DNA from 4 places in the Rossellomorea sp. LJF3 genome. Region 3 is predicted to be linked to each of the others. Evidence: riboswitches for the same ligand, from Rfam matches in the RefSeq annotation. Region 3 holds a riboswitch; each other region holds the start of a gene.

Evidence for each region. A riboswitch is a leader RNA that binds a small molecule or an ion and turns the genes downstream of it on or off. The one in region 3 is predicted to bind S-adenosylmethionine.
Region 1: linked by a shared signal. The riboswitch ahead of metK (methionine adenosyltransferase) and the one ahead of V8G47_RS09230 (O-acetylhomoserine aminocarboxypropyltransferase/cysteine synthase family protein) in region 3 are both predicted to bind S-adenosylmethionine.
Region 2: linked by a shared signal. The riboswitch ahead of V8G47_RS17605 (Na+/H+ antiporter NhaC family protein) and the one ahead of V8G47_RS09230 (O-acetylhomoserine aminocarboxypropyltransferase/cysteine synthase family protein) in region 3 are both predicted to bind S-adenosylmethionine.
Region 4: linked by a shared signal. The riboswitch ahead of V8G47_RS19460 (methionine biosynthesis PLP-dependent protein) and the one ahead of V8G47_RS09230 (O-acetylhomoserine aminocarboxypropyltransferase/cysteine synthase family protein) in region 3 are both predicted to bind S-adenosylmethionine.

Annotation. Positions count from the first base shown of each region.
Region 1 covers NZ_JBANLY010000016.1:47,915-55,842, reverse strand. The annotation lists gene V8G47_RS15080 (alpha/beta hydrolase family protein) at 1-150, shown strand, start outside; gene V8G47_RS15075 (DUF2584 domain-containing protein) at 177-419, shown strand; gene V8G47_RS15070 (hypothetical protein) at 459-791, opposite strand; gene V8G47_RS15065 (biotin transporter BioY) at 957-1,517, shown strand; gene V8G47_RS15060 (GNAT family N-acetyltransferase) at 1,555-2,346, opposite strand; gene V8G47_RS15055 (lmo0937 family membrane protein) at 2,529-2,678, shown strand; gene pckA (phosphoenolpyruvate carboxykinase (ATP)) at 2,740-4,329, opposite strand; SAM riboswitch class I at 4,649-4,792, shown strand; gene metK (methionine adenosyltransferase) at 5,009-6,211, shown strand; gene V8G47_RS15040 (gamma carbonic anhydrase) at 6,326-6,841, opposite strand; gene V8G47_RS15035 (alpha/beta hydrolase) at 6,926-7,729, shown strand; gene V8G47_RS15030 (tetraprenyl-beta-curcumene synthase family protein) at 7,743-7,928, shown strand, end outside.
Region 2 covers NZ_JBANLY010000023.1:29,838-37,765, forward strand. The annotation lists gene V8G47_RS17600 (MFS transporter) at 69-1,241, opposite strand; SAM riboswitch class I at 1,502-1,606, shown strand; gene V8G47_RS17605 (Na+/H+ antiporter NhaC family protein) at 1,689-3,008, shown strand; gene V8G47_RS17610 ((S)-benzoin forming benzil reductase) at 3,116-3,871, opposite strand; gene V8G47_RS17615 (divergent polysaccharide deacetylase family protein) at 3,997-4,782, opposite strand; gene V8G47_RS17620 (helix-hairpin-helix domain-containing protein) at 4,920-5,381, opposite strand; gene V8G47_RS17625 (ABC transporter permease subunit) at 5,396-7,375, opposite strand; gene V8G47_RS17630 (EAL domain-containing protein) at 7,506-7,928, opposite strand, start outside.
Region 3 covers NZ_JBANLY010000007.1:102,710-110,637, forward strand. The annotation lists gene V8G47_RS09210 (hypothetical protein) at 1-76, shown strand, start outside; gene V8G47_RS09215 (redoxin domain-containing protein) at 73-654, shown strand; gene V8G47_RS09220 (DUF302 domain-containing protein) at 738-1,118, shown strand; gene V8G47_RS09225 (trans-sulfuration enzyme family protein) at 1,244-2,383, shown strand; SAM riboswitch class I at 2,471-2,589, shown strand; gene V8G47_RS09230 (O-acetylhomoserine aminocarboxypropyltransferase/cysteine synthase family protein) at 2,896-4,191, shown strand; gene metX (homoserine O-acetyltransferase MetX) at 4,256-5,329, shown strand; gene V8G47_RS09240 (S41 family peptidase) at 5,493-6,950, shown strand; gene V8G47_RS09245 (glucose 1-dehydrogenase) at 7,102-7,863, shown strand; gene V8G47_RS09250 (hypothetical protein) at 7,876-7,928, shown strand, end outside.
Region 4 covers NZ_JBANLY010000032.1:2,454-10,381, reverse strand. The annotation lists gene V8G47_RS19470 (tryptophan--tRNA ligase) at 1-934, shown strand, start outside; gene V8G47_RS19465 (zinc-dependent alcohol dehydrogenase) at 1,020-2,153, opposite strand; SAM riboswitch class I at 2,459-2,568, shown strand; gene V8G47_RS19460 (methionine biosynthesis PLP-dependent protein) at 2,660-3,784, shown strand; gene metC (cystathionine beta-lyase) at 3,777-4,961, shown strand; gene V8G47_RS19450 (bifunctional homocysteine S-methyltransferase/methylenetetrahydrofolate reductase) at 4,978-6,828, shown strand; gene metH (methionine synthase) at 6,809-7,928, shown strand, end outside.

The sequences.
Region 1 (7,928 bases), on a different contig from region 3:
GTCGAGCATGCATATAGATTAGAAAAAAGGTTGAAGGAGCTCGGGAAGCGGATTTCGTCCCATTACTTCAAAGAGTTTACACACTATTTTCCGCCCCGGAAGAACCAAGAAATCGTTTCCCTACTCTGTTCATGGATGAAAAATCAATAAATGAATAAGGATTGAGGTCAAATAAGATGGGCATGGGTCTTGAGTTAAATACGATGATTGTGACAAAAGGAAAAGAAGTGAGAAAAGAGGAGAATCTGTTTCAACTTCAAAAGGACGGATACCGCCTATATCCGATGCATCTTCCCATTGATGTGAAAAAAACGAAGCACAGTGATCCGAGCGGTTTCGGGAGGATTGAAAAGATAGAGTGGAAGGAAGAGAAAACGACGATCGTCTACCGGCTGATTTCCCTCAATTCCACCAATTAAAAACGGAAGGCTGTAAACAAATGCTTACAGCCTTCCGTTTTATTTGATTTCCTCATATAGCAGATAGCGGTTATCCTTCGTTTGGGCGATAAGATAGTTCTTGTGATCTTTTACGCTATAAATGGGGGTACCTTCCGCCAGCGTGTTGGCGGTGAAATTATTGACGGGATGATACTTGGTTTCGATCTTTTCTTTAATGGATCCAACCTTTTCCTTAAGGGTGAGTTTCTTCTCGGCGGATACCTTCACGTATTCTTTGTCGTTCACGACCATCATATCCCCATACCCGCATAATTCATACGATGCAGGTTTCTTCTCCCCGCAGGCACTCAATACGAATACACATAACACCAATACGGCCAGACGCTTCATATGTCTCCTCCTTTTCCATTCGGCACATACTCAAAAGATATTCAAGCTTGTACGCTAACATGATATTTTTTCCGCTTTTTTTATGGAAATGGTGCTTCCTTAATTCCTTGGATTTGTGTAAACTTAAAAGTATAATAAGTTTACATACATAAGGGGGATTTACAAATGAATGGAGAAAAACTGCGGATGATCATTCACTGTGCCATCTTTGCTGCCATGACAGGAATTTTCGCACAGATTGAAATACCACTGCCACTCGTTCCCATCAGCGGCCAAACCCTGGCAGTCGGGATCACGGCTACGATTCTTGGAAGCAGATACGGTGCGCTTTCCTTGATCTGCTATGCGGCACTCGGCGCGGTAGGGGTCCCGGTATTTGCCGGTTTCAGTGGAGGGGCACAGGTCCTGGTCGGTCCGACCGGAGGCTATATCTTCGGATTTATCATTGCGGCTTACTTGACAGGACTCATCCTTGAAAAAACGAGATTTACGATTCCGATGGCGATGATCGCCAACACCGTCGGCATGATCATCACGTTGATCCTTGGGACCATCCAACTGAAATTTGTAGCGGATCTCAGCTGGAGTCAGGCGATGGCAGCGGGGGTTTATCCGTTTATCGTCGTCGGACTGATTAAAGCATTCCTGGCAAGCTGGATTGGAATCACCGTAAGAAAACGGTTGGTACAGGCGAAATTGATCCAGAACCGGAACGTGGCAGCATAAGAAAAAGTGGACTCCTATTTTTAGGAATCCACTTTTTTTATTTGAATTTATACATTGACCAATAACCGATATCGTTAAAGCCAATACGCTTATAAATTTTTCCTGCTTCAGGATTATCATAAAAAAGGCATAGTTCTTTTCCTTCGTTCAAAACGTCACGGCAAAGCTTTGTCATGCACTCTGTTGCGTAGCCCTTTTTCTTGTACTCAGGATGGGTGCATACGGCGACGATCATGGCGGACATGCTGTTCTCCGCCGTTGTGGAAGCGGAAGAAACGAACTTTCCGTCCTCTTCTACATAGTAACTGCGGGCAACACCCTTTTCCATCCCATGCTTTCTTTTCTCTACGGTAAAGTCTCCTCCGCTGAATTCCGGAATAGCGTTCAATAGCTCCACAAGTTGCGGTAAATCGGTTAAAGAAGCTTCTTTAACATGCGGCAGCTCCCGGTCTTCCATGGAGGAGGTATTGTCACATTTGGCATAATACATATGTCTTTTCGAGTTGATATCCCTGGATAAGAAGGGTTCAACTTCAGTGACAATCCGTTTTAATCCTGAAACGATGCTGTAGTCTTCTGTCTCGTTGATAATGGCGGCGAAGCCTTCTGCGTCAAATTCCCCCATGGAAAAGGGGATGAAGTTTTCCCGGTATTTGAGGAGGATCCCTCTGAGATTTCCTTCCTCATCAAAGTCTCCCCAAATCTTCTGGAAATCCTGTTCATACCCAAAGGCTTCGATGTCCCCGATGATGAACAAGTTCTCAGCAGGCTGCTGCTGAATGAGTTGCTGACATATAGCATGATCTTTCTCTGTAAGCTGTCTGATCATCTTTATTCCCCCTGTGAAATTTAATCATAATCATACCAAAATTAGTAATATTTAGTAAAGTGTTATTTTCTTTGGAATCATGATAAAAGAATAGGGAAATGGTAGTGGTTTTAAAATTCATCTTTTAGGGAAACTTATGATCAATAACAGTTTTTCTATAACAGTTCTAAGGAGGAGCACACATGCTTTGGACCATCATCGGAATCTTATTAGTTCTCTGGTTACTAGGATTGATCTTTAAAATCGGTGGAGCTGTCATCCACGTTCTACTGATCATCGCCGTTGTCGTATTCTTATTTAACAGAATCACCGGCCGCAAAAAAGGGCTATAACGATAACAAAGGTCCGTCCCTCAGATTTGAGGGACGGACCTTTGTATGTTAGTTACGTGATTTATTTAACGGACGGGCCGCCTTTTTGTTCGATGTCAGAAGGGACGTTCGAGAATTTCTTAAAGTTCTCGTTGAATTTGTGAGCAAGTTCTTTTGCTTTGACTTCATAAGCCGCTTCATTGGACCATGTCTTCTTAGGTTGAAGCACTTCGTCTGGAACACCAGGAACGTGAACCGGGATGTTCAGGCCGAAAATCTCGTCTGTTGCCGTTTCCACATTCGTAAGTTCACCCTCAAGGGCCGCCTGGATCATGGCGCGGGTGTAGGAAAGCTTCATGCGATTCCCCACTCCGTATTCTCCGCCGGTCCAACCCGTATTCACGAGGAATACCTGTGCATTGTGCTCATCGATCTTCTTCCCGAGCATTTCTGCGTAACGAGTGGCAGGAAGCGGAAGGAATGGAGATCCAAAGCAAGTTGAGAAAGTTGCTTGTGGTGAAGTGATTCCACGCTCCGTACCTGCAAGCTTCGAGGTATATCCACTTAAGAAATGATACATTGCCTGTTCTTTTGTCAGCTTGCTGATCGGAGGCAATACGCCGAAAGCATCAGCTGTTAAGAATACAATCGTATTTGGGTGTCCTGCGATACTTGGCTCCACGATGTTTTCCATCGCTTGAAGGGGGTAGGCAGCACGCGTGTTTTCTGTTAAAGTGTTATCATCATAATCCGCGATGCGGGACATATCATCCAGAACGACATTTTCCAGGACGGAACCGAAACGGATCGCATCAAAGATCTGAGGTTCTTTTTCACGTGTAAGCCCGATGCACTTAGCATAGCATCCGCCTTCGATATTGAATACGCCGTTCGGGGACCAACCGTGCTCATCATCACCGATCAAGCGGCGGTTTGGATCTGCGGATAAGGTGGTTTTCCCTGTACCGGACAATCCGAAGAACAATGCTACATCGCCTTCACGACCGACGTTCGAAGAGCAGTGCATGGAAAGGATGTCGGATTCAGGAAGTACATAGTTCATGACCGAGAAGATGGATTTCTTCATTTCACCGGCATATTCCGTACCGCCGATCAATACGATTCTTTTTTCAAATGAAACGATGATGAACGTTTCAGAGTGAGTGCCGTCGACTTCAGGATCAGCTTTGAAGTTAGGAGCTGAAATCACGGTGAATTCGGATTGATGATCTTTTAACTCTTCTGTTTGAGGACGGATGAATAATTGGTGGGCAAATAGATTATGCCAGGCGAACTCATTGATCACTTGAATCGGCAGTCTATGTTTTGGGTCGGCGCCTGCGAACCCTTTAAATGAGAAAACTTCTTCTTTTTCTTTTAAGTATGAGATGACCTTCGTATATAATTTATCGAATGATTCCGAAGAGATCGGTTGATTGACAGAACCCCACTCGATTTTATCCTTCGTCGTTGGTTCTTCCACAATAAATTTATCTTTAGGAGAGCGTCCTGTGTATTTACCAGTTTCTGCTCTGACTGCACCTGATGATGTTAAAACGCCTTCATTTCGCTGAAGGACCTTTTCGACTAGTTGAGAAACAGATAATTGTTCCTGAATGTTTTGACCGTTAAGTAATTCTGTTAATTCATTAGACATGCTCACTGAATTCATTAGAACCCTTCCTTTATATAAATTTATTTAATGGTATCGTTTTCTTCACAAAAATAGTATAACACAATCAAGCTATTAGTCTATACTATTTATTTAATTTTATAATGTGTCTTCATTTTGTCACATTTCTTGACCGAATAAAGCCTGTTTCTTCTTATTTATATGAAATGTATCATGCAATGTTTAGCCTCATTACCCCATTAGGTTATTTTGATGATGAAAAACAGGCTGAAATCATGAAATGAATGGTTAAACCTGTCATTCGAAAAAAAGTTGACACCACTTGTCCTAACCGTTATCATTGTTCCTTGAACGGATACTCTTATCCTGAGCTGGTGGAGGGAGCAGACCCTATGAAACCCAGCAACCTGCTAAATAGTGAATGGATCCATTTCTTTAATGAATCCGATTAAGCGAAGGTGCTAAACTGAGGCAAGGTCTCTAAAACCTTGAACGATAAGAGAGAAAAGGCGCGGCTATGATCTGAAACCTTTCCTCTGAAGCTTTTTTTCCTGAGGAAGGGTTTTTTCTGTTTATAGTGGACCACATGCACATAAATCATGATTTATTTATAAAAGAATCATGTTTACTTCATACTACTTAGGGAAATGAGTACCGTATCTGTTTACTGTTTTGTCAGAAGAATCGTTCTGACAAATATGCTTAAGGAGGAACCTTGATGTCAACTAAACGTCGTCTGTTTACATCTGAGTCCGTAACCGAAGGACATCCAGATAAAATTTGTGACCAAATCTCTGATTCAATTCTTGATGCAATTCTTACCAATGATCCAAATGCACGTGTAGCGTGTGAAACATCTGTCACAACGGGTCTTGTGCTCGTTGCCGGTGAAATCACTACGAATACGTATGTCGATATCCCGAAAATCGTTCGTGAAACGATCCGTGAAATTGGCTATACCCGTGCGAAATACGGCTTTGATGCTGAAACATGTGCGGTTTTGACTTCCATTGATGAGCAGTCTGCCGATATCGCTCAAGGTGTCGATCAGGCCCTTGAAGCCCGTGAAGGTCAAATGACGGATGAAGAAATCGATGCAATCGGTGCAGGTGACCAAGGGTTGATGTTCGGATTCGCTTGTAATGAAACGAAAGAGCTTATGCCTCTTCCGATTTCCCTTGCACACAAAATTTCCCGTCGCTTAACGGAAGTACGTAAAGAAGAAATCCTTCCTTACCTTCGTCCGGATGGAAAAACACAAGTAACCGTTGAATACGATGAAAACGATAAGCCGGTCCGCATCGACACGATCGTTATCTCGACTCAGCATCACCCGGAAGTGACGCTTGAGCAAATCCAGCGCAACCTGAAAGAATATGTCATCGATCCGGTTGTACCGAAAGAACTGATCGATGAAGAAACGAAATACTTCATCAACCCGACTGGCCGCTTCGTAATCGGTGGACCACAAGGTGATGCAGGACTGACAGGACGTAAAATCATCGTTGACACATACGGCGGATACGCTCGTCACGGTGGCGGTGCCTTCTCTGGTAAGGATGCAACGAAAGTGGATCGTTCAGCGGCTTATGCAGCGCGCTATGTAGCGAAGAACATCGTGGCAGCAGGACTTGCTGAAAAATGTGAAGTTCAATTAGCGTATGCAATCGGTGTGGCGAAGCCCGTATCCATCTCCGTTGATACATTTGGAACAGGGAAAGTTTCAGAAGATGTATTAATTGACGTTGTGAGCAATAACTTTGACCTGCGTCCTGCAGGGATCATCAAGATGCTCGACCTTCGTCGTCCGATCTACAAGCAGACAGCTGCTTACGGACACTTCGGCCGCAACGACATCGATCTTCCTTGGGAACGCACGAACAAAGCGGATGCGTTGAAAGCAGAAGCATTAGGCGAATAAGGAAAGATAGAAGAGACCAACACTTTTTGGGGTGTTGGTCTTTTTTGATGATCATCACAAGAAAATCTTCCATGAGTATTCTCAAGGAGGATGGGGTATCCCAAGTATAGGAAGTTAAAACGGTTTGATGTTCTTATAATACTGTCCTTTTTCTGCGTATTCCCTTGAAATGCGCTTCATTTCACTGATATCGTGCTCATTGAGCTCCCTCACGACTTTTGCCGGTCGTCCGAACGCAAGGGTATTTGGCGGGATGACCTTCCCCTGGGGGACAAGGCTTCCGGCTCCGATGAACGCTCCTTCGCCGATTTCGGCATTATCGAGGATGATGGAACCCATGCCGATCAATGCCTTTTTCCTGATCTTGCAGCTATGTAAGATCACCCCATGTCCGACAGTCACTTCATCTTCAAGGATAAGAGGGTTATTTGGACTCTGATGAAGAATGGAGTTATCCTGTATATTTACTTTATCACCGATCTTAGTGGGAGCGACATCCCCCCTGATGACGGTGTTGAACCAGATACTCGATTCTTCACCGATCTCCACGTCCCCGGAGATGGTCACATAATCGGCGATGAATGCCGAATGTGCGATGATGGGTTTTTTATCGTAATATGGATAGAGCATTTTTTACTACCCCTTTCAATAATATTTATTATAATAATGGTAGCAGAATTCATTCATGGAGAGAACTACAAAGGAGGATTTGTCATGTGGAAATGGGAATCAGATCAAGAGGCAAAGGCAGTCATCGTCATCATTCATGGGGCGATGGAACATCACGGAAGATATGGTTGGCTCATTGAAATGTGGCGTGCTGCAGGCTTTCACGTCGTCATGGGTGACTTACCCGGTCAGGGAATGACGTCAAGAAGTCAAAGGGGCCATATCGATTCCTTTGATGAATACATCGTGGAAGTGAAGGACTGGGTCCAGGCAGCCTATCAATTCGAATTGCCTGTCTTTGTGATCGGTCATAGTATGGGCGGCCTTATCGCCATAAGACTCCTTCAGGAATCCCATGTGAACGTAGCGGGAGTCATTTTATCCTCGCCTTGTTTGGGACTGGTTACGACCCCGGCTAAACCGGTCGAGCTATTATCCCTCGGTTTAAATAAAATCGCTCCGATGGTGAAGTTCCCGTCAGGTTTGACCATCGATATGGCGACCCGGAACGCAGATGTCCGGGAAATCGACAGCAATGATACGCTCTATATCACGAAAGTGTCTGTCCGCTGGTACAGGGAGCTTGTACAGGCTATGAAGCAAGCATTTGCCAACCTGGAAAAAATGCCAGACGTCCCATTGCTTGTGATGCAGGCGGGTGATGATAAAATCGTCGAAAAAAAGACAGTGAAAAAATGGTTCAATGAGCTGTCATTATCTGAAATGCATTACAAAGAATGGCCAAAGTGCTATCATGAAATTTATAATGAACCTGAAAGAGAAGAGATCTATGAGTATTCTAAGATCTTCATTGAAAGTCGATTGAAAGCGCTGGGATACATTTTGTAAAAGAGGTGATGAAATGTCGATACCAAGTGATCCCTTTTCATTAATGACAAGAGTGTACCGCACCGTTTTTCCCATCGTGCATGAAGAATTGGACGGCTGGAAAAAGCGGGCGGAAAAGATACCCAATCAGGAACTGAGAAACCAGGCACTTGCGAGCATCCAGCATAAAACGTTCCATTGCGAGGGAGGATCGATCCTT
Region 2 (7,928 bases), on a different contig from region 3:
AGGAAAATCCTTCCTTTTTATTAATTCATATAAAAAACAGGCACCCGTTGGTAGCGGATGCCTGTTTTTTAGTAAGCTAATGCATTCTTTTTTTCTTCCTTCATTAGGACGAAGCAGAGGAAGATGCCAAGGAGTGACAGGACTGCGAAGAAGAGGTATACCGTGTAAATGGAATAGGTTTCATAGATGAAACCTCCCACGAAGGTACTGAACCAATTCCCGAGGCCATTTCCGATGGCGGAATAGACGGTGACGGCAGTAGCTGTAATATGTGCCGGCGTGATTTCTTTAATGTAGCGGAGCCCCGCAGGAATGAATAATCCGATGGCAAGACCCTGCATCACTGCTGAAGAATAGACCAGCCATAAACTTGGTTCTGTGAAGTAAAAAAGCCAGCGGATCATGGATGCAGCCCCTGCCAGCGCAGCTACGGACAAGAGACCGAACTTATCAATCCACCCTCCAGCGATTCTCATAAACGGGACTTCTGATAGGACGGCAATCAGAAATGCGAGACCAATTCCGGCGTACGTACCACCTGAATCTTCCACGAATAATCCGAAATAAACGTTGTTGGCTAAATTCGGGCCGAACACCAGGAACGTGACGGCCAGAAAGATAAGAAATTTCTTCATCGTGAATAATTCCTTCATCCCGGCTTTTAGATCAAGCTTAGCTGCCGCTCTCTCTTTAGGAAAGCGGAAGGATAGGAAACCGGAAAGTACCAGACAGATAAAGAAGGAGTAGAAAATGATCGTGGGTCCGATGAATCCTTCTGAAAGCCTCCCCATGATGAACACGGCAATCCCGAATCCCAATGAGCCGAACAGACGAATATTTCCGTAGTTATAACGGACTTTACTTGTATACTTCAAGCTGATGCTGTCGGATACGGGGATGATGGCGCTTTGGAAGATCGCAACTAAAATCGCGACTACCAGCAATCCATAGTAAACATCCATGAATAAATAACCAAGGGCAAAGATCCCTGCAACTAAGGAAGTTAATCCTAACACGACGGTTGGCTTATTGGTTGTGTCACTGACCATCCCCCATATCGGCTGAAAGAAAATCATCATGATCGGGCCGACGGACATGATGGTTCCGATCTGATACCCATTTAACCCCACACTTTCACTTAAGTATACACTGAGTAAAGGATATAAACTTCCAACCCCGAAGAAGGTTAATAGATAAAACCCTTGTAACGTAAAAATTTGATTTCGCACATTTCTTTCCACTACCGTATCCCCCAAGATGTTTTTTGTCTATCTTATAGTAGACCTTGACCGTTCAATTGTCTATGAATTTATGCCTTTTTATGGATAAAGTCTCGCGTTTTATAAAGCATGCCTTGATACGGTAATCTCCCCCCGCTTTTGATTGATCCAGCAACGGCAGCCAGGTTCATCGTTTTATTTCCAATAAATTACCGTTTGACTTTTTCGATTAAACCCATTAAAGTATGGAAGTATATTTTAAATGAACTGAATAACATATCTTCTTATCCAGAGAGACGGAGGGACTGGCCCTTTGATGTCTCGGCAGCGGACTTATAATGAGTGCTGTGCCACATCCAGCAAGCGTAATGCTTGAAAGATAAGAGGAGTGTTTCGTTTGAATGAAACCTCTTCTTATGTTGGAAGAGGTTTTTTTATTTGATATCACACGACAAAGGAGTGTTTGGCATGAACCAAGAAAAAGGTAATTTACTGGCTTTATTGCCCTTGATCATATTTGTTTCACTGTTCCTTGGAGCGGGGATCCTTTCAGGAGATTTTTATGCATTCCCTGTTCTCGTATCTATCATCATTGCAGCGGTTGTAGCCCTGGCGATGAATCGAAAAGAATCGTTAACCTCTAAGGTTGAACGGTTCGCAAAAGGTGCCGGGCACCCGGATATTATGATCATGGTCTTTATCTTCCTATTAGCCGGCGCGTTTTCCGGTGTAGCAGAAAAGATGGGGGCCGTTGATTCAACCGTCAACTTTGCCCTATCCGTGCTTCCTGGTAATCTAATCATTGTTGGATTATTCATCATCGCCGCTTTCATTTCCCTATCAATGGGGACATCCATGGGGACGATCGCAGCACTTGCCCCGATCGGAGTGGGCATCAGCTCAGGAGCAGACATTTCCATGCCTCTTGCTATGGCCACCGTCATCGGGGGAGCGATGTTCGGGGATAATTTATCGTTCATCTCGGATACAACGATTGCAGCCGTACGCACACAGAAAACGGAAATGAAGGACAAGTTCAAGGTGAACTTCTTCATTGTATTACCCGCAGCCATCATCACTATGGTCACCCTTTTTGTCCTTACCATGGGGACTCCATCATCCGTCGACGCAGGAAGCTTCGATTGGGTTAAAATCATCCCTTACCTCGGAGTCATCATTGGGGCCCTTGCAGGATTGAACGTATTTGTCGTTTTAATAGGCGGGATTGTGTTGGCAGGGGTTATCGGATTTATGGATGGAAGCTTTACCCCATCGAGTTACTTTGGCAGTGTTGCCGACGGGATGACGGGCATGGCAGAGATTGTGATCCTTTCCATCCTGATAGGCGGAGTCGTCGAACTCATTCGTCATAATGGTGGGATTCAAGCGATCCTTTACCATGCCACACGTAAGATTAAATCTCCTCAGGGAGCACAGCTTGCTACAGCAGGCTTGGTCAGTTCGACGAATCTTTGCACAGCCAATAACACGATTTCCATTATCATCGCAGGACCACTGGCCAAAACGCTTAGCGATCAGTATGGCGTAGATGCCCGTAAGTCAGCCAGTATCCTCGATATTTTCTCTTGTGCCGTTCAAGGGTTGATCCCATACGGTGCACAGGCACTGTTAGTGGCGGAAGTAGCCGGCATATCACCTGTCAGCATCATCCCTTATGCCTTCTACCCTGTCCTGATTGCCGTTTGCGGACTGGTTGCGATTCAATTCGCCCTTCCGAAGTTCACCCGGAGAACCGCTTCAGATGGAGATCCGGTCCGTTCTTCTTAATTTTATTTGAAAAGAGACAAATCTGTCTGGGTTTGTCTCTTTTTATGTCCGGATTTTTCAAACACCATTAAAAAAGCAGACCCCGCTTTCCGGAATCTGCTCTCTTCTTATAACAAATCATTCACATGATACAGTTTGCCACTTTCTATATCGGTTTTGGTGATGAGATTCACCAGTGCATCCGCTACCGTGTCCGTGCTGCGCAGCATCCCCTCTTCTTTGTAGCGCTGGAACGATTCAACCTCGGCAAAGGCTTCTTTGGAGGACGAGCGGATTTCCCCCTGCATATCCGTATCCATCACTCCCGGACTGAAAGCGATGACCTGATGACGGCTATGCGTATTTGAAAGTTCAAGGCTAACTGTTTCAGTCAGCATATTGATCCCCGCCTTAGTCGCGCAATACGTACTCCAGCCATAAACGGGACGGCTTCCCGCTCCTGAACTGATGTTGATCATGATCATCTTCGATTCAGAGCCTTTGGCTGCCTTGAGCAATTCATTGGTGGCGATCATAGGTGAAAGGAGATTGACGTGCACACTCGTTTCCAATGCGTTATTTTCCACTTCACCCGACGTATTGATCGGTGTCACCACGCCGGCATTTTGAACGACATATATCGTCTCGGCTTCAGATCCAAATACCTTTGTCCCTACTTCACGGAAAACCGCTTCAGTTTGTCCTGATTGAGATAGATCGCAGGGAAAGAATTCATACGATACTTCTTTTTCCTGTGCAAGCTTTTGTAAGCTGTCATTATCCGAACGGGATATATTGAGAATGCCGATGCCTTTTTCAATAAAGAGCCTGGCGACGGACTCCCCTAATCCCCTTGTTGCTCCTGTCACGATTGCGTAATCCATTTCGAATCATCTCCTTCTTACCTACTGATTATAAAGGAGAGTTTCCTTTCCTCAAAAAATTAAGCATCGATTAACAGATTATTTCCACATTTTCATTTTTTAATGTTCATTAAAAAAGCACACCATCAAGGCATGCTCTCATCAATCAAATGATATTCTGGAATGAGATCGGACAGTGGCACGATCGATGCTTTTTTCTCATAAAGGGGAAGAAATTCTTTTAACATGGTGGCCACCTTCATGCCTGTAACCCCAACATGCCCGATCGCGATGGTTGCTTCATCACGATCCAATGCCTTTGAAAGGAGTCTCGCCTGCTTCCCGATGTGCTGAATGGTGTAGATGTCATCAAAGAATAATTCGTTTTCAAGATATGGCACGCCCATTTCCTTTGCAAGCTTCGGAATGACACTCTTTCCTGTTGTTTTACTATCCAGATAAAATAAACCCCTTTCCTTGCATATACCGAGGACAATCCTCATGACCCGCTCATCGGCGGTTGCCTTCGATCCCATATGATGATTGACTCCCACTGCATAAGGAACCTCTTCCAGGGCTTGCTCCACTCTCTTCCTGATTTCTTCATCGGATAGCGAAGTCGTGATTGCCCCCGGACCGAGCCAGCTCGCTTTTCCAGACATCGGTTCCATAGGAAGGTGGACGATGACCTCATGTCCACTTTTATGGGCTTTTTCCGCGTCTGCCTTGGTCGTTGGGAGAAAAGGCATGACCGCGATCGTCAAAGTGACGGGAAGGCTTAATATTTCTTCTGTCCCTTTCATGTCGTTTCCTAAATCATCGATCACAATCGCAAGTTCATTCTGATGTGCCGGAAGGGGAAGGATGTTTCTTGCTGAAACGGACATCTGTATAGAAAAAGTCATAAGTAAACAGATAACAAGGGTTCTCATATAGCATCACTCCTTTTTCTTTATGATGTCCATTTTAAGGAGGAAATACGAATGAGGTCCGTCCCTCAAAAACCAGCAAAAAAGAAAGCCGGGAAGCGTAAATGCGCTTCCCGGCTTGGACTTCAGGAGGGACGGACCTATTGATCCCAGGCTTTGGTGGGACGGTCTCCAGGGTAGCCGTGAGTTTGGCGATATGTTTTTCTTTGTGTTGTGAAGTCCCACCAGTTCTTGCTGCTTCCCTGGTGATTGGCGTGGTGGACGACACATCTGAGTGAGTCTTCTACGCATGGGTCCATCCAAACACCGTACTTCTTTTCTAAGTCGATGATAATGTCTTCCCCCTTCTCTTCCTTGATTTCTTCAAGGGTATAAAATCCAAGATCCTCTACAACATTGTGAGCCATATTGGGTCCAATAGAAGGAATCTGTTGAAATATGGACATCCCGACTAAGTAACGGGATCTTTCCATCGTAATATTAAGTTTCTCCCGGAGAAATTCAGGAGAACATTCATGTAGATCCCCGAGTCGTATCTTAGCCTTGCGAAGGGCTGACCTCTCCTGATCAGTCAATGGAAGTTTAGGGCTTTTTCTGCTCACCTTTAGTCTCCTCCTTATCCTTTAAAGGTTTGCTGGCGGACAAATTGGAAGTCTTCCACCGCGGGACGGTTGGTTTTCTTTTTTGCTATTTTTTGTTTCGTCTTGATTGGTTTGTTGTTCACCAGCACCCCGACTTTCGTTTGCTGGATTTCCTTCACGCCCTGAACAATCAGCTGCATGGCGATGATCGCGATCATGAAGGCAACGAGTGGAGCAATGACAATCCAGTACTTGCCTGTCATAAGTGAATTCTTCGTGGAGCTGATCAGGCCGGACCATTCAAACGTTCCTGATTTCGGAGGATCCGGAACCATCCCACCGGTTATGATCGTCCCTCCCAGAAAAAGATGAAATAATCCGAGATGGACGAGGATAAGTAGCGTCTGGATGAATTGCTGTCCCCATATAATAAACAGCCTCGGAGCCAAGTGAGGGAAGAGATGCGTCCAAAGCAGGTGCTTGTTACTTCCTCCAAGGAGCTTCGCAGACAGAACAAAGTCCTGCTTCCCTATGAGTTTCAGTTCATTCCCGATTAACACAGTGGTCAACGGCAGGACAAGGATTGTTAAGACAACGGCTTCGAACACAAGCCTCTCAAAGATCGAGTGATCCCATCCTAACACAGGCAGCCCCCAAAGGACCGGTCTTAATAAGAGATAAGCGATAAGACTTAAAGGCAGGAAATGAATCGAATCCACCATCCGGTCAAGCCAGTTCTTCCTGCCTTCTTTCAAGTGGAAATGATAAGCAATACCAAGATAGAATCCCCCGATCACCCGCAGGGAAGCTACAACCAAAGCAAACAACAGGGTATACTTCGCCCCCACAATAAGCTGATCGAGAATACTGTAACCGAAGAAGTCGGATCCCAGAATCATGTCCCCAAATGGTTTATGAGGAGGGGCACTGATGATCCGTCCCTCTTCATTTTTCATAAATTGAATTTGTTTGATCGGCTCTTCCTTCAACGCTGAATAGAGGAAGCTGGCCGCGATTAAACCAAATATCACAATGAATCCGGTGGCGAACTTGCCATTATGCATATGCTGCCACCACAGCCTGCGAATGGTTGAAAGGAAGCCCCATATCTTCCATTCAGTCCATTTTGTTTTATCTCGTTTATATTTCGTGTGATCCTCACTGCTCTCATGATTGATCCACAGATACACACCTTGGTACACGATGAAAAAAGGTGTGTAAATCATAATCAATGAGATGGCAATCACCATCGGTCTGAAATCTTGAATGATATAATAGGTGATCCCCTTCATATTGAAAATCGTTTCAATGATGAATAAACTCGACAGCATCCCCCATATGATCAGCTTTCCATGATAGAAAAGACTCGGTGAAATATTTTTCAAAACATGTGAAAATAGGATCCGCCCTTTCGACATCCCCTTACTCTGGGCAAATTCGATGTGTGGCTTCAGCAACTCTTCTTCCATAATGAAAATGAGGATCCGGAAGAAAGAGATCATCGGAATGATCGACAACGTAATCATCGGGGCAAGAAAGATCTTCTCCTCCCCGAACTCTGTAAAATTCATCAGTTCCACACCGAAATATTTAAATACATAGACAATCATCAGTTGGAGCATGAACGCGAACATTAAATCCGGCACCGTCTCCAAGAGGTTTAATGCTTTCTTCAGAGCCGATGTGATCGGTCGTGGTAAAAAGACGGTGAAAACGGTAAGAATAAAGGCAATACCCAGCCCTATGCCCAAAGCTCCCCCAATAATTTGCAGTGAATACAGGTATGGTCCCCAAAGCATATCGAGGAAATCGACGGTAATTCCCTTATATGAATAACTCCAGTTGGCCTCATCCATGAAAACAAAGATGAACTTGATAAACTCCTCCAAGTAGCCTACAACATTATATAGCCCTCTTTCCCTGAACACTTCTGGAGCAATACTCACGGCTAGAATCCCAATTAAACCGAGAATATAATAAAAGACGAACCTGATCGGAAACTTGAGATATTTCATACATTGAATCCCCCTTTATTCTCTTTTTCCTCAGTTTAATAGAAATGTAAAAATTTTTCAATTTTATTTCAAATCTGACAATTTGATAACAAAAAGAGTGACCCCGGTAAGTCAGAGTCACTCTTCAGGTCTAAGCCAATAATCGGCTCGGCTTTCCTAAATAAAAGCCCTGTCCAATCGTTATCCCTATTTCCCTTGCCACCTGCATATCCTGTTTTGTTTCGATCCCTTCTAAGACAATCAACGTATCACTTCCGTAAAATTGGTTGAAAAAAGAGAGGAACCGCTGTTTCTTTTCATCCTGTGCCAGGTTCATGGCAAAATAGCGGTCAAGCTTGATGATTTCCGGTTCATATTCAATGGATTTCTTGATTGAAGACGTCCCCTGCCCGAAATCATCAATCGCATACCACACACCATATTGCTTCAGTTCTTTCAAAGACTTTTTTAACAACGGATTCTGCCAAAGCTCTTCCGCACTGGACTCATTAATTTCAAGCACAAGTCGGCCCTTCATGCCAGGGTGGCGGTCCATAAGATCGGAAAAATAGGT
Region 3 (7,928 bases):
CACTGTCACCTGGACGTATCTCACCGTGATGGTTTACCTTATCTTTTTTCAACGGAAGGTGGAAAACGAACATTGAATAAACGAAATTTTGCTCTGGCGATCGTTGCCCTGCTGATCGGGATATTCCTGGTGAATTTGTTTCAGGATCAACAGGAAAAAAAGGCAAGGGAAGAGGCTGAACAGTTGGCCAAAGAGTCCATGGATCTGTCTGATGCCAAGCTGGGACTCACTAAAGGGGATCGTGCACCGGACTTTGCCTTGACCACTTTAGATGGTGAAGAAGTCAAGCTCTCCGACTATAAGGGTAAGAAAGTGATCCTGAATTTCTGGGCCACCTGGTGCCCGCCGTGTAAAGCGGAAATGCCCCATATGGAACAGTATTATGAAAAAAACGCGAAAAAAGAAAATGTCGAAATCCTTGCCGTCAACTTGACCTCACAGGATGATGGGGAGAAGGCAGTCCAGCAATTTGTCGACGGCTACGAACTCACCTTCCCTATTCTCATGGATGAAAAAGGAGATATCGGTGACGAATACCGGGCATTCACGATCCCAACCACTTACATGATCGACACAAACGGCCTCATCCAGCACAAAATCGTCGGCCCCATGAACGAAGAAATGATGGGTAAAATGGTCAGAGGGATGGAATAATGGGAGGGACGGACCTCTGACAGTACGTTTCAATACATACGCTGTGAGGTATAATTAAACATGATTCAAAAAGGAGGATCCATATGTTCCACTACACAAAAGACGTTTCAATGACTGTGAAGGATGCGGTATCCGCAGTAGAGGCAGCCTTGAAAGAAGAAAGCTTCGGGGTTCTGTGGAATCTTGACCTGGCCGCCAAGCTTCAGGATAAAGGGCTGGATTTTAACGAAGAAGTCGTTGTCCTGGAAGTATGTAACCCCCACGAAGCGAAAAAGGTACTGGAAGAAAGCATGCTCGTCAGTTATTTCCTGCCTTGTAAAGTGACGGTATATACCGAAGAGGGAACGACGAAGATCGGTATGGCAAAGCCGAGCAAGCTGATTGAAATGGTGGATAACGATGAATTGAAGCGGTTGGCGTCGGATATAGAAAAACGCCTGATCGGGTGTTTAGAAAACGTCTGACGATTAGAACCTGTTGCACTAATGCGACGGGTTCTTTTTCTTTATCCAGAACCTCATACTCCTCACAATCTTCTGAATATGATACACTTTTAAAAATACATAGATTCAGGAAGGATGACAGGGAAATGAAATTCACCACCAAGGTCGTACATAGTCAGTTGAAAGGAACAGAGGAAATCCGCAGTAAGACAACACCGATCTACCAGACGTCTGCTTTTTCTTTTGCGTCTCTGGAGGAGCTTGAGGGTTTCTATGAGGGGAAATCCCCTTATCTCTATTCAAGAACGGGCAATCCCAACACGGATGAGCTTGGGAAGATGGTAGCAGATCTTGAAGGAGCGCCTGCGGGTGTCGCCACGTCTTCCGGCTTGTCGGCGATCCTCGTCGGAATCCTTTCCGTTGTCCAGGCGGGAGACCATATTATCGCAGCGGAGGATTTATACGGAGGCACTTTCCACATGCTGAAAGAAGAGCTGAAATCATTCGGCATTTCCACATCATTCGTTGATTTTACGAGTGAGGAAGAAATCGAGGAAGCCCTCACTCCCGAGACGAAACTTCTCTACAGTGAGACGGTGACCAATCCATTTATGCGAGTAGAGGATATTGCTAGAATGGTAGCTCTTGCCGAAAAGTACAATCTGAAAACGATGATCGACAATACATTCGCCACTCCATTTCTGCGTCAGCCCTTCCTCGAAGGGGTCGATTTGGTCGCTCACAGCGCTACGAAGTATATCGGCGGGCATAGCGATATCACAGCAGGAGTCGTGGTCGGAAAAGAAGAGCTTGTGAAAAAGGCAAGGGAAAAGGTCGTCAACATCGGTTCCAACTTAAGTCCATTTGAAGCTTGGCTCACATGCCGAGGGGCGAAAACATTGGCACTCCGGCTCGGGACACAGGCTCAGAACGCGGGAATCCTTGCAGATGAACTGCGCACAAATGAGCAGGTGAAGAGGGTCTATTATCCAACTGATTTATCCGAAAAAGGAAATGGCGCGATTGTCACCATCGAACTCGATGCCAGCTGCGACATCAGCACATTCTTCAAGTCCCTTGGATGGATCAAGATCATTCCGTCCCTGGCAGGAGTGGAAACAACGGTTTCCTATCCGCTTGGAACCTCTCATCGTGCCCTTCCGAAAGAAGCACAGGAAAAACTCGGCATCAACACCCATGTGGTGCGCATATCGTTAGGTATCGAGGATGGGGAAGATATCGTTTCTCAATTTAACGAGGCGATTACAGCTTCTGTTAAAAAATAAAAAATTCTGAAAATGGTCTTGACGTTGAGGCTGGTTACCCTTTATAATTCATCTCAACGCATGAATTTTCACATTGACAACTAAATGCTCTTATCCAGAGAGGTGGAGGGACTAGGCCCGATGAAACCCGGCAACCTTCATGTACGCACTATGCGTCGCATGAAAAGGTGCTAATTCCTGCAGGCGATCTGCCTGAAAGATAAGAGGAGGACCCTATTCAATTAGACCCTCTTCTTAGGAAGAGGGTTTTTTATTTTATCCTCTTCTGGCTTCTTAGGCTTTTGCATGGGGGTTCAGCAGGAGAATGTTTGGATATATTCAGCAGCTGATATTCTGTGAAAAATCAGCAGGTGAAATCATCCTGTAAATCAGCAGCTGAAATCATCCTGTAAATCAGCAGCTGAAATTCTTCACAAATTCAACTGCTGAAAAAAACCATTCAATTCAGCAGCTGAACTCAACCAACCAACCACACCAATCCAAAAACTAAAAAACTCTAGGAGGAATTCCAAATGACAAAATCATTCGATTTCGACACACTTCTTCTTCACGGCGGCCAGGAGCCTGACCCAGCTACAGGCTCAAGAGCGGTACCCATCTATCAAACGACATCCTACGTGTTCGACAACAGCGACCACGCCGCAAAGCTATTCGCCCTTGAAGAACCGGGAAACATCTACACCCGCATCATGAACCCGACCGTTGACGTTCTCGAGAAGCGCCTCGCCCTTTTAGAAGGGGGAATCGGAGCCCTGGGTGTATCATCCGGGATGGCCGCCATTTCTCTTTCCATCCTGAATATAGCCGGGGCAGGGGATGAGATCGTGGCAGCCACCAATCTGTACGGTGGGACGTATAATTTATTCTCTACGACTCTTCCGAAATACGGAATCAAGGTTCATTTCGTCGATCCGACTGATCCGGAGAACTTCCGAAAGGCGATTACGCCGAAAACGAAAGCGGTATTCGCCGAGACGATCGGAAATCCGAGCCTCCACGTCCTGGACATCGAGTCGGTTGCGAAAGTGGCACACGACCATCATATCCCGCTCATCATCGATAACACATTTGCCACACCATATGTGTGCAAGCCGATCGAGTGGGGAGCGGACATCGTCATCCACTCTGCAACGAAATGGATCGGCGGCCATGGTACGGCCATCGGTGGAGTGGTCATCGACGGTGGGAAGTTTGATTGGAATCATGAGAAGTTCCCTGGATTCACCGAAGAAGATAGAAGCTATAATGGACTTCGCTACGCACAGGATGTGGGGGCCGCCGCTTTCATCACAAAGTTAAGGGTGCAGCTGCTTCGGGATCTCGGGGCGTGCTTAAGTCCACAAAACGCATTTCTGCTGTTGCAGGGGCTGGAAACCCTCCATCTCCGCATCGAACGTCACACGGAGAATGCCTTGAAGATTGCGGAACACTTAGATCAGCACAGTGGAGTTGCCTGGGTTTCTTATCCGGGTCTGCCGCAGCATCCGTCCTACGCTCTTGCTCAAAAATATTTGAAAAATGGAGCAGGTTCCATCGTCGTCTTTGGAATCAAAGGGGGCAGGGACTCAGGACGTAAAGTCGTAGACAACATTTCCCTCTGGTCCCATGTTGCCAATGTAGGGGATGCGAAGTCGCTGATCATCCATCCAGCGTCCACGACGCATCAGCAATTGAACGATGAGGAAATCCGTGCCACAGGTGTAACCGAGGATCTTGTAAGACTTTCCGTCGGATTGGAATCTGCGAAGGATTTGATCGAGGATCTGGATCATGCGATTGAAGTGGCGTTGGAAACGTCCCGGGTATAAAAGGTACAGGTTTCACCGGGGTGCCCCGACACCCCAACCAACACCAAAAAAAGGAGGTGGAGGAATGGAGAATTCATACTCATACGAAGTAAGCTCCATTACCATCCCATCCCTCACATTAGAGTCAGGCACCACGTTGCAGAATGTAAGTCTGGCCTATGAACGGACCGGCAATAAAGAAGGCCCCGTCATCCTTGTTTGCCATGCCCTCACCGGAACCCATATTGTGAAAGGAACGAGTGAGGATCGGGGCTGGTGGGATGGACTGATCGGCCCCGGTTCATACATTGATACCGATCTATACAATGTGATTGCTTTCAATGTGTTAGGGGGATGTGAAGGGAGTACGGGACCGACGTCCACAAATCCGGAAACAGGAGGACGATACGGACCGGATTTCCCGCACATTACCATACGGGACATGGTCCACGCCCAATATGAAGCACTCCAACAGCTGTCCGTCGACCACATCGAAGCGGTGATCGGCGGCTCGCTGGGAGGAATGCAGGCGCTTGAATGGGGGGCTCTCTATCCTTCCTATATCAACAAGGTATTCGCCCTCGCCGTCTCACCGGCATTAAATGATTACGGTCTCGCGTTCAATCATATCGGGATCACAGCGATTGAAGGGGATCCCGATTTTCAAAATGGCCACTATCCCCATGGGGCCATTTTAAAAGGGCTTGAGATTGCCAGGATGGTCGGAATGGTGACCTATCGTACACAGGAATTGTTTGACCGGCGCTTTCAGCGGGAGAGGACGAATGAGCAATACAATGTAGAAAGCTATCTTGATTATCAAGGAAAGAAACTCGGAAAGAGATTTGATCCGAACAGCTATCTTACCCTCCTTAAAGCGATGAATACCCATGATATCGGAAGGGGGAGGGGAGGTACGGAAGTGGTCGCCGATTCCTATCCGTGCGAGCTGGTCTCGATCAGCTATGAGGGTGATTTGATTTATTCTCCCCACTATTTAAAGGAATTCACCATACAAGCTCCTAAAGGTGAACATTACTTTATCCCGACAGCATTCGGTCATGACGGGTTTCTCGTGGAATTTGAGAAATGGGGAGGGATCATCTCTTCTCATCTTAAAAATCATCAAGATCAGAAAATCGTGACGGGCATGAAATAATCCACTGCCAATCATAACTCGTCCCCCTCCGGCATATAGTTAGATAAGCAAAGACATCGCACCGCCTAAGCGCGTTTTTGTGTGGTGTCTTTTTTCGTTGGATGGGAATGCGTACGCTGCTCTCATCCATATCATAAACAAACGACAAGCTGGAGGGGAATATATGGAGTGGACGGGCAGAAAGCTCATCATCACCATCATCATTAGCATGTTGATCGGTGCAGGAGGAATGTATGGCGGCTTGGAGTGGACGGGCAGTTCCGGGTCCGGGGACGAGCTTGCCCAGTTTAACGGCAAAGGGGAGCTGAATGATAAGCTTCACAAGGTGGAAGTCGCGTATGATTTAATCAGTGACAAGTTTTTTCAGGATGTAGACAAGGGACAGCTCGTGGAAGGAGCGATCCAGGGGATGCTGAAGACCTTGGATGATCCGTATTCGGTGTACATGAATGCGGAGACCGCTTCTCAATTCAATGACGCGTTGGATTCTTCCTTTGAAGGGATCGGGGCAGAGGTCACGATCATGGACGGGAAACTGGTCATCGTGGCTCCTTTTAAAAATTCACCTGCTGAGAAAGCCGGTCTGAAACCGAATGACCGCATCATCAAAGTGGATGGGAATAGCATTGACGGGCTTGACCTTTATGAAGCCACGTTGAAGATCAGAGGGAAGAAGGGTACGGAAGTGAAATTGGAGATTACGAGAGAGGGTCTTTCAGATCCGATCGAAGTGTCCGTAAAGAGGGACGATATCCCTGTTGAAACGGTGATCTCCGATGTGAAGGAAGTTGATGGGAAGAAGACGGGCTACATCCAAATTACGACCTTCTCGGAAAATACCGCCGTCGATTTTAAAAAGCAGCTGGCAGAACTCGAGAAGAAAAAGGTAGAAGGATTGGTTCTTGACGTGAGGGGTAACCCGGGTGGTCTCCTTTCCAGTGTGGAAGACATCCTCAAACAGTTCGTCACCGAGAAAAAACCGTATGTGCAAATCCAGGAACGAAGCGGAGAGGTGCTGAAATCCTTCTCCAACAGTAAGGAAAGAAAAGCGTACCCGGTGGTGGTGCTGATCGATGAGGGCAGTGCATCGGCATCTGAGATCCTTGCAGGGGCCCTTAGTGAGGCGGAAGGATATCCGCTGATCGGGACGAAGAGCTTCGGAAAAGGGACCGTTCAGCAGGCAGTGCCGATGGGAGACGGAAGCAATATCAAGCTCACCATGTTCAAATGGCTGACGCCGAACGGGAATTGGATTCATAAAAAGGGAATCAAACCGGATATCCCGGTCAGACAGCCATCCTACTTCTATGCCCACCCTCTTCAAGTGGAAAAACCAATGGAAGTAGGCATGAACAATGAACAGGTGAAAAACGCCCAGGAAATGCTTCAAGGTTTAGGCTTCTCCCTTGATCGGGTCGATGGTTATTTCAGTAAGAAAACCGCTAAAGCCGTAAAGGATTTTCAGATTCAGGAAAGCCTCGACGTCACGGGAATCATTGATGCCAAAACCGGCGAAAGACTGCAGGAAGAAATATTTGAAGCTGTGCAGGATGAAAAGAACGATTTGCAGCTGCAGGCAGCCTTGGAGTATATAAAACGTACGGCCAATAAGGATCAGTAAAGATCAGAGATCTCTCTTTCATGAGAGGTCTCTTTTTTTGTGGGGACATTTGATTCAATTTCGACTCAATGGAGCGGAGAATCCGCACTTATTCTCTCAATCTATCTATTATAATAATGACCTTCCATTTACTAGAAAGGAGATTGATAGAATGTTCTCAGTTAAAGATAAAGTCGCCATCGTCACAGGCGGTGGGCGGGGCCTTGGGAAAGAGATGGCCCTTGCATTGGGGAGGGCTGGTGCTCATGTGGTGATCTGTTCGAGAAACCAGTCGGCGTGTGAAGAAGTGAAGGACACGTTGATTGGTTCAGGTGTACGGTCACTCGCCATTCCTTGTGATGTTACGCAGAAAGCGGATGTCATACATGTAGTCGAAACGGTGATGAAAGAGTTTGGAAGAATCGATGTATTGATCAATAATAGCGGGACGTCCTGGGCCGGTCCTTTTGCTGACATCCCTGAAGATAAGTGGGACAAGGTGATGGATGTCAATGTAAAGGGGGCTTTTTTATTTTCCCAGGAAGTGTCCCGGATCATGATCAGGCAAAAAGCAGGGAAAATCATTAACATCGCGTCCGTTACGGGATTTGGCGGGACGAACCCCATGCTCATGGATACGGTTCCCTATAATACGAGCAAGGGTGCAGTCATGACATTCACAAAGGATCTCGCAGTGAAACTTGCACCGCATAATATCCAGGTGAATGCCATCGCTCCGGGTTTCTTTCCAACCAAAATCACGAAGGAACTTTTTGCTAGTCAGGGGAACGTGATCAAGCATCATATACCTGCAAGGCGATTTGGCCAGGGGGAGGACCTGAACGGTGTCGCCATCTTCCTTTCCTCTGCTGCTTCTGACTATATAAACGGTCACATCTTAGTCGTGGATGGCGGCATCCGGGCACAGGTATAAGGAGGGGGAAACATGGATCAATTTTATGAGGAACTGAAAAAAATCGGGATGAGTGTGGAGTATGA
Region 4 (7,928 bases), on a different contig from region 3:
CGCGATTAAACCTGCATTGGAATTGGCAGAGAATCAATCTTATAACACCGCTTATTTTGTTGCGGATTATCATGGCTTAACAAAGATCCATGATCCCGTTGAAATGAAAGAACTTTCTTATGGGGTGGCGGCAGCATGGTTAGCTTTAGGCTTGAATCCAGATAGAGCGATTTTTTACCGTCAATCTGATGTTCCAGAAATCTTTGAATTAAGCTGGATCCTTTCTTGTTTTGCACCAAAAGGGTTATTGAACCGGGCCCATGCCTATAAATTAATGGTGGAAGATAATCAAAATGGTGGCAGAGAAGTGGATTCTGGAGTCAACATGGGAGTATTCACCTATCCGATATTGATGGCAGCGGATATTCTCCTATTTCAAACTGAATTAGTTCCGGTGGGAAAGGATCAAATTCAGCATGTTGAAATTGCAAGGGATATAGCGGAAAGTTTTAATAAACAATATGGTGAAACGTTTGTTCTTCCGGAGTATGTCATACAGGAAGAGACGTCTGTTCTCCCCGGACTTGATGGACGAAAAATGAGTAAAAGCTATAACAACACAATCCCATTATTCGAAGAACCAAACAAGCTTCGAAAACTGATCAATAAAATTAAAACGGATTCCTCTCTTCCCGAGGAACCCAAGGATCCCGGCTCTTCTGCCATTTTTTCGTTATATAAAGAATTCTCCTCGTCAGAACAAACTGAAATAATGAGAAAGAGGTTTCATTCAGGAATTGGCTGGGGTGAAGCAAAAGCAGAATTATTTTCTGTGATGAACTCTTTTATGATAGAACCCCGTGACAGGTACAACGAATTATTAAGGGACACAGAGGCAATTGATCAGATTCTACAAAATGGTGCCAAAAGGGCAAGAAAAAAAATCATACCTTTCATGAAGGATATCAAACAAAAGATTGGGGTGTATCGTTGATCGATACACTTAATGATGAAATTTTAAAGAATGAAAATATTGGAAAAGCCGCATCTTGTCAGAATACGGCTTTTCTTCCCGCTGTTTAAGGTTTGAGGATAACTTTAATATTTCCGTCGGACTTCTTATCGAAAATGTCATACCCTTTTGCTGCTTCTTCAATTGAAAAGGTATGTGTGATGATGTCGGTAGGGTCAAATTGGTTCTGTTCAATCATATCGTATAATTTTGGCATCAGATGAATCACAGGGGCTTGTCCCATTTTAATGGAAACATTTCTGCTGAAAAAGTCCCCTAAGGGAAATCGATTTGCTTCTGTTGCATATACACCCGTCAATTGAACAGTTCCGAACTTCCGAACCGCTTCTGAAGCTGTCTTGATCGGACTTATTGTCCCAAATTGATTATCAAAGTCAGAACCGAACGATTCATTTGGCTGAACGGTCCCATCCATTCCAACACAGTCTATCACAACATCAGCTCCCCCTTTTGTTTCTTCATGCAGGAGCGACCCTATATCGCTATGATTTTGAAAGTTAAATATTTCTGCTTGATTGGTACGTTTAGCGTGAGCAAGTCTATGATCTACCTGGTCTACAGCGATGACTCTTTCGGCGCCTTTCAATTTAGCGAATTTCTGGGCCATCAACCCAATTGGACCGCTACCTAACACTATGACCGTATCCCCTTTTTTCACACCACTGTTTTCTACACTCCAGTAAGCAGTGGGTATAACATCGGAAAGGAAGAGAACACTTTCATCCTCCAGCTGACTTGATTCAGGGACTTTAAACGATGTGAAGTCTGCATATGGTACCCGCAGATACTCAGCTTGACCACCTGGATATCCACCATTCATTTCGGTGAATCCGAAAAGACCGCCAACTTCTCCGTGGGGATTGGATTCATCACATTGGCTTTCCATTTGGTTCTCACAGAAAAAACATTTCCCACAGCCAATATTAAAAGGGATGACAACGCGATCCCCTTTTTTAAGGGTTTTCACTTCCGATCCGACCTCTTCGACGATACCCATCGGTTCATGTCCCACAACATAATCTTGTTCCGGTTCTATTCCCCCTTTGTATAAATGTAAATCTGAACCGCAAATTCCGCTTGCAGTAATCCTTACTATAATATCTGTATTCACCTGAATTTCTGGATTCGCTACTTCTTTCACGACCATCTTTTCTTTTCCTTGGAACGTAACACCCTTCACTATCATCACTCCTGTAAATTTTGTAAGATTCTTCTATGTGTTTAAACTCTTTTGGAGTGTGTTAAACATTAGGGCGACCCGATTTAGGAAACTCGATAAGCCGAGGAGGAAGTCATGTTATAAAAATCTTGTTTAAACAGCACTTCACCAATATTAATTGGATTTAATTACCACTGTTTATTCAAGCGTCCGCAACGATGGGAATTTCATTAAATGAAAAAATTAATTTAAAATTCTTACTTTTCATTGACAGTCTTCTCTGTTTGGTATAAGTTATGGGAAAGCACTTTACAATTTCATATTGTTTCTTATCAAGAGAGGTAGAGGGACTGGCCCGAAGACACCTCAGCAACCAGCCACAGTTACAGGTATGGTGCTAATTCCAGCAAGTTGATGTCAACTTGGACGATAAGAGGGAGAACGAACGTATTAAACCTTCTTATTTTCATAAGAAGGTTTTTTGTTTTTTCCCCTTTTCATTTTCTAGGTACGAAAAGGAGAGAAGAATGTTGAAAAAACATATTGATACATTGCTTGTCCAGGCAGGCAATCGGAAGGATCCAGCTACTGGTGCCGTCAGCCTGCCCATTCATCTTTCGACAGCATATGAACATAAAGGGGTCGGTGAACCAACCGGTTATGATTATACGAGAACAGGAAATCCAACGAGGGCGACCCTTGAAGAAACACTGGCTCAATTGGAAGAGGGGCATAGAGGATTTGCATTCAGTTCGGGAATGGCTGCGATTCAGGCAATCCTTGGTTTATTCTCATGTGGGGACGAATTGATTGTATCCAAGGATCTTTACGGAGGAAGCTACCGCTTATTCCTTCAGTATGAAGCTCAATATAATATCAAATTTCATTTTGTTGATACAAGTGATACTAATTCTATAGCACATCACATATCGCAGAGGACAAAGGCTATTTTTCTTGAGACACCAACCAATCCATTAATGAACGAAGCAAGTATTTCTGAGGTTGCCGGCATTTCAAAGGCAAATGGATTGCTCTTAATCGTCGATAATACCTTCTATACACCAGTTCTGCAAAAACCGCTCAAAGAGGGAGCGGACCTGGTTATTCACAGCGCTACCAAATACTTAGGGGGCCATAATGACGTTCTGGCTGGAGTTGTCATTGTAAACACAGAGGACTTGGCTGAAAGGATCTATACCATTCAAAATTCAATCGGTGCAGTCCTTGCACCATTTGATTGTTGGCTCTTAATAAGAGGGATGAAGACCCTTAGTCTCAGAATGGCCCAGCATGAAAGGAACGCAAGAAAATTAGCCCAGTATCTAGCAGGGCATGACTGTGTAGCGGACGTCTTGTATCCGGGGAAAGGAGGCATGCTTTCCTTTCGCATTGCTAAGGAAGAATGGGTCGGTCCCTTCCTTCAACACCTGAAGATTATAACGTTTGCTGAAAGTTTAGGAGGGGTTGAAAGCTTTATCACTTATCCCGCCACCCAGACCCATGCCGACATTCCTGAAGAAGAACGAAATAGACTTGGCATCTGCAACAGATTGCTCAGGTTTTCTGTAGGAATAGAATTTATCGATGACCTGATCGAAGACTTGGAGAATGTTTTTCATCAATTGGAAAAAGAGGTGTTAACGTATGAGTAAAAAACCTTTTTCACTTCAGACGTCACTCATTCATTCCCGCGGATTTGATAAAGAGACAGGAGCTGTTTCTACGCCGATTCATCATGCTACAACCTTCCACCAACAGGATTTTGATCAATATGGAACATATGACTACAGCCGTTCCGGGAATCCAACAAGGGAAACAGTCGAAGAAACGATAGCGGAATTAGAAGGCGGGTTAAGGGGCTTTGCCTTTTCATCCGGTATGGCGGCCATCTCAACAAGCTTCCTTTTATTATCGAGTGGTGATCACGTACTCGTCTCTGAGGAGGTATATGGGGGGACCTACAGGATGATTACGGAAGTCCTTACTAAATTTGATATAGAATACTCTTTTGTGAATATGAAAGACCTTCATGAGGTGGCTTGTGCAATTAAGCACAATACGAAGGTGATTTATATGGAAACCCCTTCGAACCCCCTATTGAATATCACGGATATTGAAGGGGTCGTGAAGCTTGCCAAGGCAAATGACTGTTTAACATTTCTGGATAATACATTCATGACGCCACTGCTGCAAAGGCCAATCAGTCTCGGGGTGGATGTTGTCCTGCACAGTGCGACGAAGTTTCTCGCCGGACACAGTGACGTATTAGCGGGGCTTGCGGTAACGGGAAATGAAGAGGTTGCGGAGAAGCTTGCTTTCCTGCAGAATTCGTTTGGTGCGGTACTCGGGGTACAGGATTGCTGGCTGCTATTAAGGGGGCTGAAAACATTGCACGTCCGATTGAAGGAATCATCAGAGTCGGCTTATAAGATTGCAAGCTTCCTAGAAGGCAGAAAGGAAGTAAAAGAAGTGTATTACCCTGGCTTAAGCTATCATCCCGGTCGTGAAATTCAAGTCCGGCAGGCAGAGGGTCCCGGAGCGGTTCTTTCCTTCAGGTTAAAAGGGGAAGAGGAAGTGAAGCAACTCATCAATCATGTAAATATTCCCGTATTCGCCGTCAGTTTAGGAGCTGTCGAATCGATTTTATCCTATCCATCAAGAATGTCACATGCTTCTATGCCTAAAGCTGAAAGAGAGAGAAGAGGGATTACAGATGGGTTATTACGCTTATCCGTTGGTCTTGAAAACGCGGATGAATTAATTAAGGATCTTCAGAACGGTTTAGATAGTATACAAAAAATTAATCGAGACAACGTGATCAATTTGTAAAGGGGGAGGAAGGATCATGAAGCCGTTGCTGGAAGCATTGAAAGAGAGAATCTTGATTGCAGATGGAGCAATTGGAACATTGTTGTATTCATATGGAGTGGACAGATGCTTTGAAGAACTGAATCTTTCTCACCCAAATGAAGTGTTGAAAGTCCATAAAGAGTATATCGATGCCGGAGCAGATATTATACAGACCAATACGTACGGGGCAAATTATCAAAAGCTTTCAAGATACGGTCTCGAGGATTCGGTCAAGGAAATCAATACAGCCGCTGTGCGTCTCGCAAGAAAAGCAGCCGGTAAAAACACTTATATTCTCGGCACGATCGGGGGAATCAGGGGCATTAGACAAAATGTGTCAGTCGAAGAGATCAAAAGAAGCTTTCGGGAACAGCTTTACTGTTTATTATTGGAGGGTGTAGATGGTATATTGCTGGAAACCTATTATGATTTCGAGGAATTGACCACAGTGCTGAACATTGCCAAACGTGAAGCGGATATCCCTATCATTGCTCAGGTTTCCCTTCATGAAACAGGAGTCCTTCAAAATGGAATGGAAATCAAAGATGCCCTTCAACAATTGGAATTATTGGGGGCGGATGTTGTCGGCATCAATTGCCGGATGGGACCATTTCATATGGTGAATTCATTAGAGGAAGTTCCCCTGCCGAAAAGGGCATTTCTATCTGTCTATCCAAACGCGAGTCTCCCAAACTATGAAGAAGGTCGATTCTATTACTCTGCTGAGCCTGATTACTTTGGTGATATCAGCAATGAATTGCGTCTACAGGGTGCGAGAATCATTGGGGGATGTTGTGGAACCACACCAGATCACATTCGTTCTGTAGCTTCAAGATTGAAAAGCCGGGAGCCTGTGAAGGAAAAAGAAGTGAAAAAGAAAAAAGTAGTTCAGTTATCTTCTCCATCCATCAGGGGAAGCTTGCTGCATGAGCAAGTAAGAGAAAAGAAAACGGTCATCGTTGAACTAGATCCACCCAAGCATCTCGACACGAAACTGTTCTTCCAAGGAGCGGCAGCACTTAAGGAAGCCGGCATTGACGCACTCACCCTTGCCGACAATCCGCTCGCATCGCCGAGAATTAGTAATGACGCGATCGGGAGCCTGGTGAAGTCGAAATACGATCTTACACCTCTCGTTCACATCACTTGCAGGGATCGAAACCTGATCGGACTGCAATCCCATTTAATGGGCTTACACACATTAGGGATACACAATCTATTAGCGATAACGGGTGATCCTGCCAAGATCGGGGATTTTCCCGGTGCTGCATCTGTATATGACCTTTCTTCCCTGGAGCTTATTGAACTTATTAAACAGAATAATGAGGGGATATCGTTTTCCGGTAAATCACTACGGGAACGGACTCAATTTTCAGTTGGGGCAGCCTTTAATCCGAACTTCCGTCATTTAGACGCCTCTGTAAAGAGGCTGGAAAAGAAAAAGAAAGCAGGAGCCGACTATTTTATTTCTCAACCGATCTTTGGGAAAGAACAACTGATCCAAGTGTATGAGGCGACGAAGCATCTGGATGTTCCGATCTTCATCGGAATTATGCCGTTGATCAGCTCAAGAAACGCAGAATTTCTTCACCATGAAGTACCCGGAATCAACGTGCCGGAGGAAACGAGACGAAGAATGAAGGAAGCAGGAAATGATCCCGTCATAGCTGGAGCAGTCGGAATGGAGATAGCCAAAGACTTGTTGGATACGGCAATCCAGCTGTTTAATGGCATTTATCTGATCACACCTTTTGTAAGATATGATATGAGCATTGAACTGATTCATCATATACAAGAGAAAACCAACACTGAAAGAGAGGTTCCCTATGGCCATCACATTGTTTGAAGAACAGCTTAGAAAAAAAATACTCGTGCTTGATGGAGCAATGGGGACGATGCTTCAACAAGCAAATTTATCCCCGGAGGATTTCGGAGGGGAAGAACTTGAAGGATGTAATGAAAATCTTGTATTGACAGCGCCGGAGATAATCTATCAGATCCATCTGGAATATTTGAAAGCGGGGGCTGATGTCATTGAAACAAATACCTTCGGTGCAACCCCCATCGTTCTCGACGAATATGATTTAGGGTATAAAGCATATGAAATCAACAAAGTAGCAGCTGAAATCGCCAGGAAAGCAGTAGAAGATGCCTCGACTTCCGACTGGCCAAGATTCGTTGCGGGATCGCTTGGGCCCACTACGAAAACGTTATCCGTAACAGGGGGAGTGAGCTTTGATGAACTGGCAGACAACTACCGTGTTCAAGCAGAAGGCCTTCTCGATGGAGGAGTTGATGTGCTATTACTTGAAACGAGTCAGGATGCTTTAAATGTAAAAGCCGCGAATCTGGGCATTCGAACGGCTTTTGAATCCAGAGGGAAAGAAATCCCGATTTTGTTATCCGGAACCATTGAGCCAATGGGCACTACTCTCGCCGGACAATCAATCGAATCATTTTATTTATCCCTTGAACATTTAAACCCTTTGGTCGTTGGCCTGAACTGTGCAACGGGGCCTGAATTTATGCGTGACCACGTCCGGTCATTATCGGATTTAGCCACTACCTATGTAAGCTGTTATCCGAATGCCGGTCTCCCGGATGAAGAAGGGAATTATAATGAGACAGCTGATTCCCTCAGTATAAAGATGAAAGGTTTCGCGGAGAAAGGTTGGCTGAATCTTGTAGGAGGGTGCTGCGGGACGACACCGGAGCATATTCGTGCACTTTCAGAGGTGGTGAAGGGATTCCAGCCCCGTACACCGAATGTGTCTCATCCCCATGCGGTGTCGGGTATTGAAGCTTTCATCTACGAGGATGAAGACAGAAGACCGATTCTGGTCGGAGAACGGACGAATGTCATCGGTTCACGTAAATTCAAACGATTGATTGCTGAGAATAAGATAGAAGAAGCGTCAGAGATTGCAAGGGCACAGGTGAAAAACG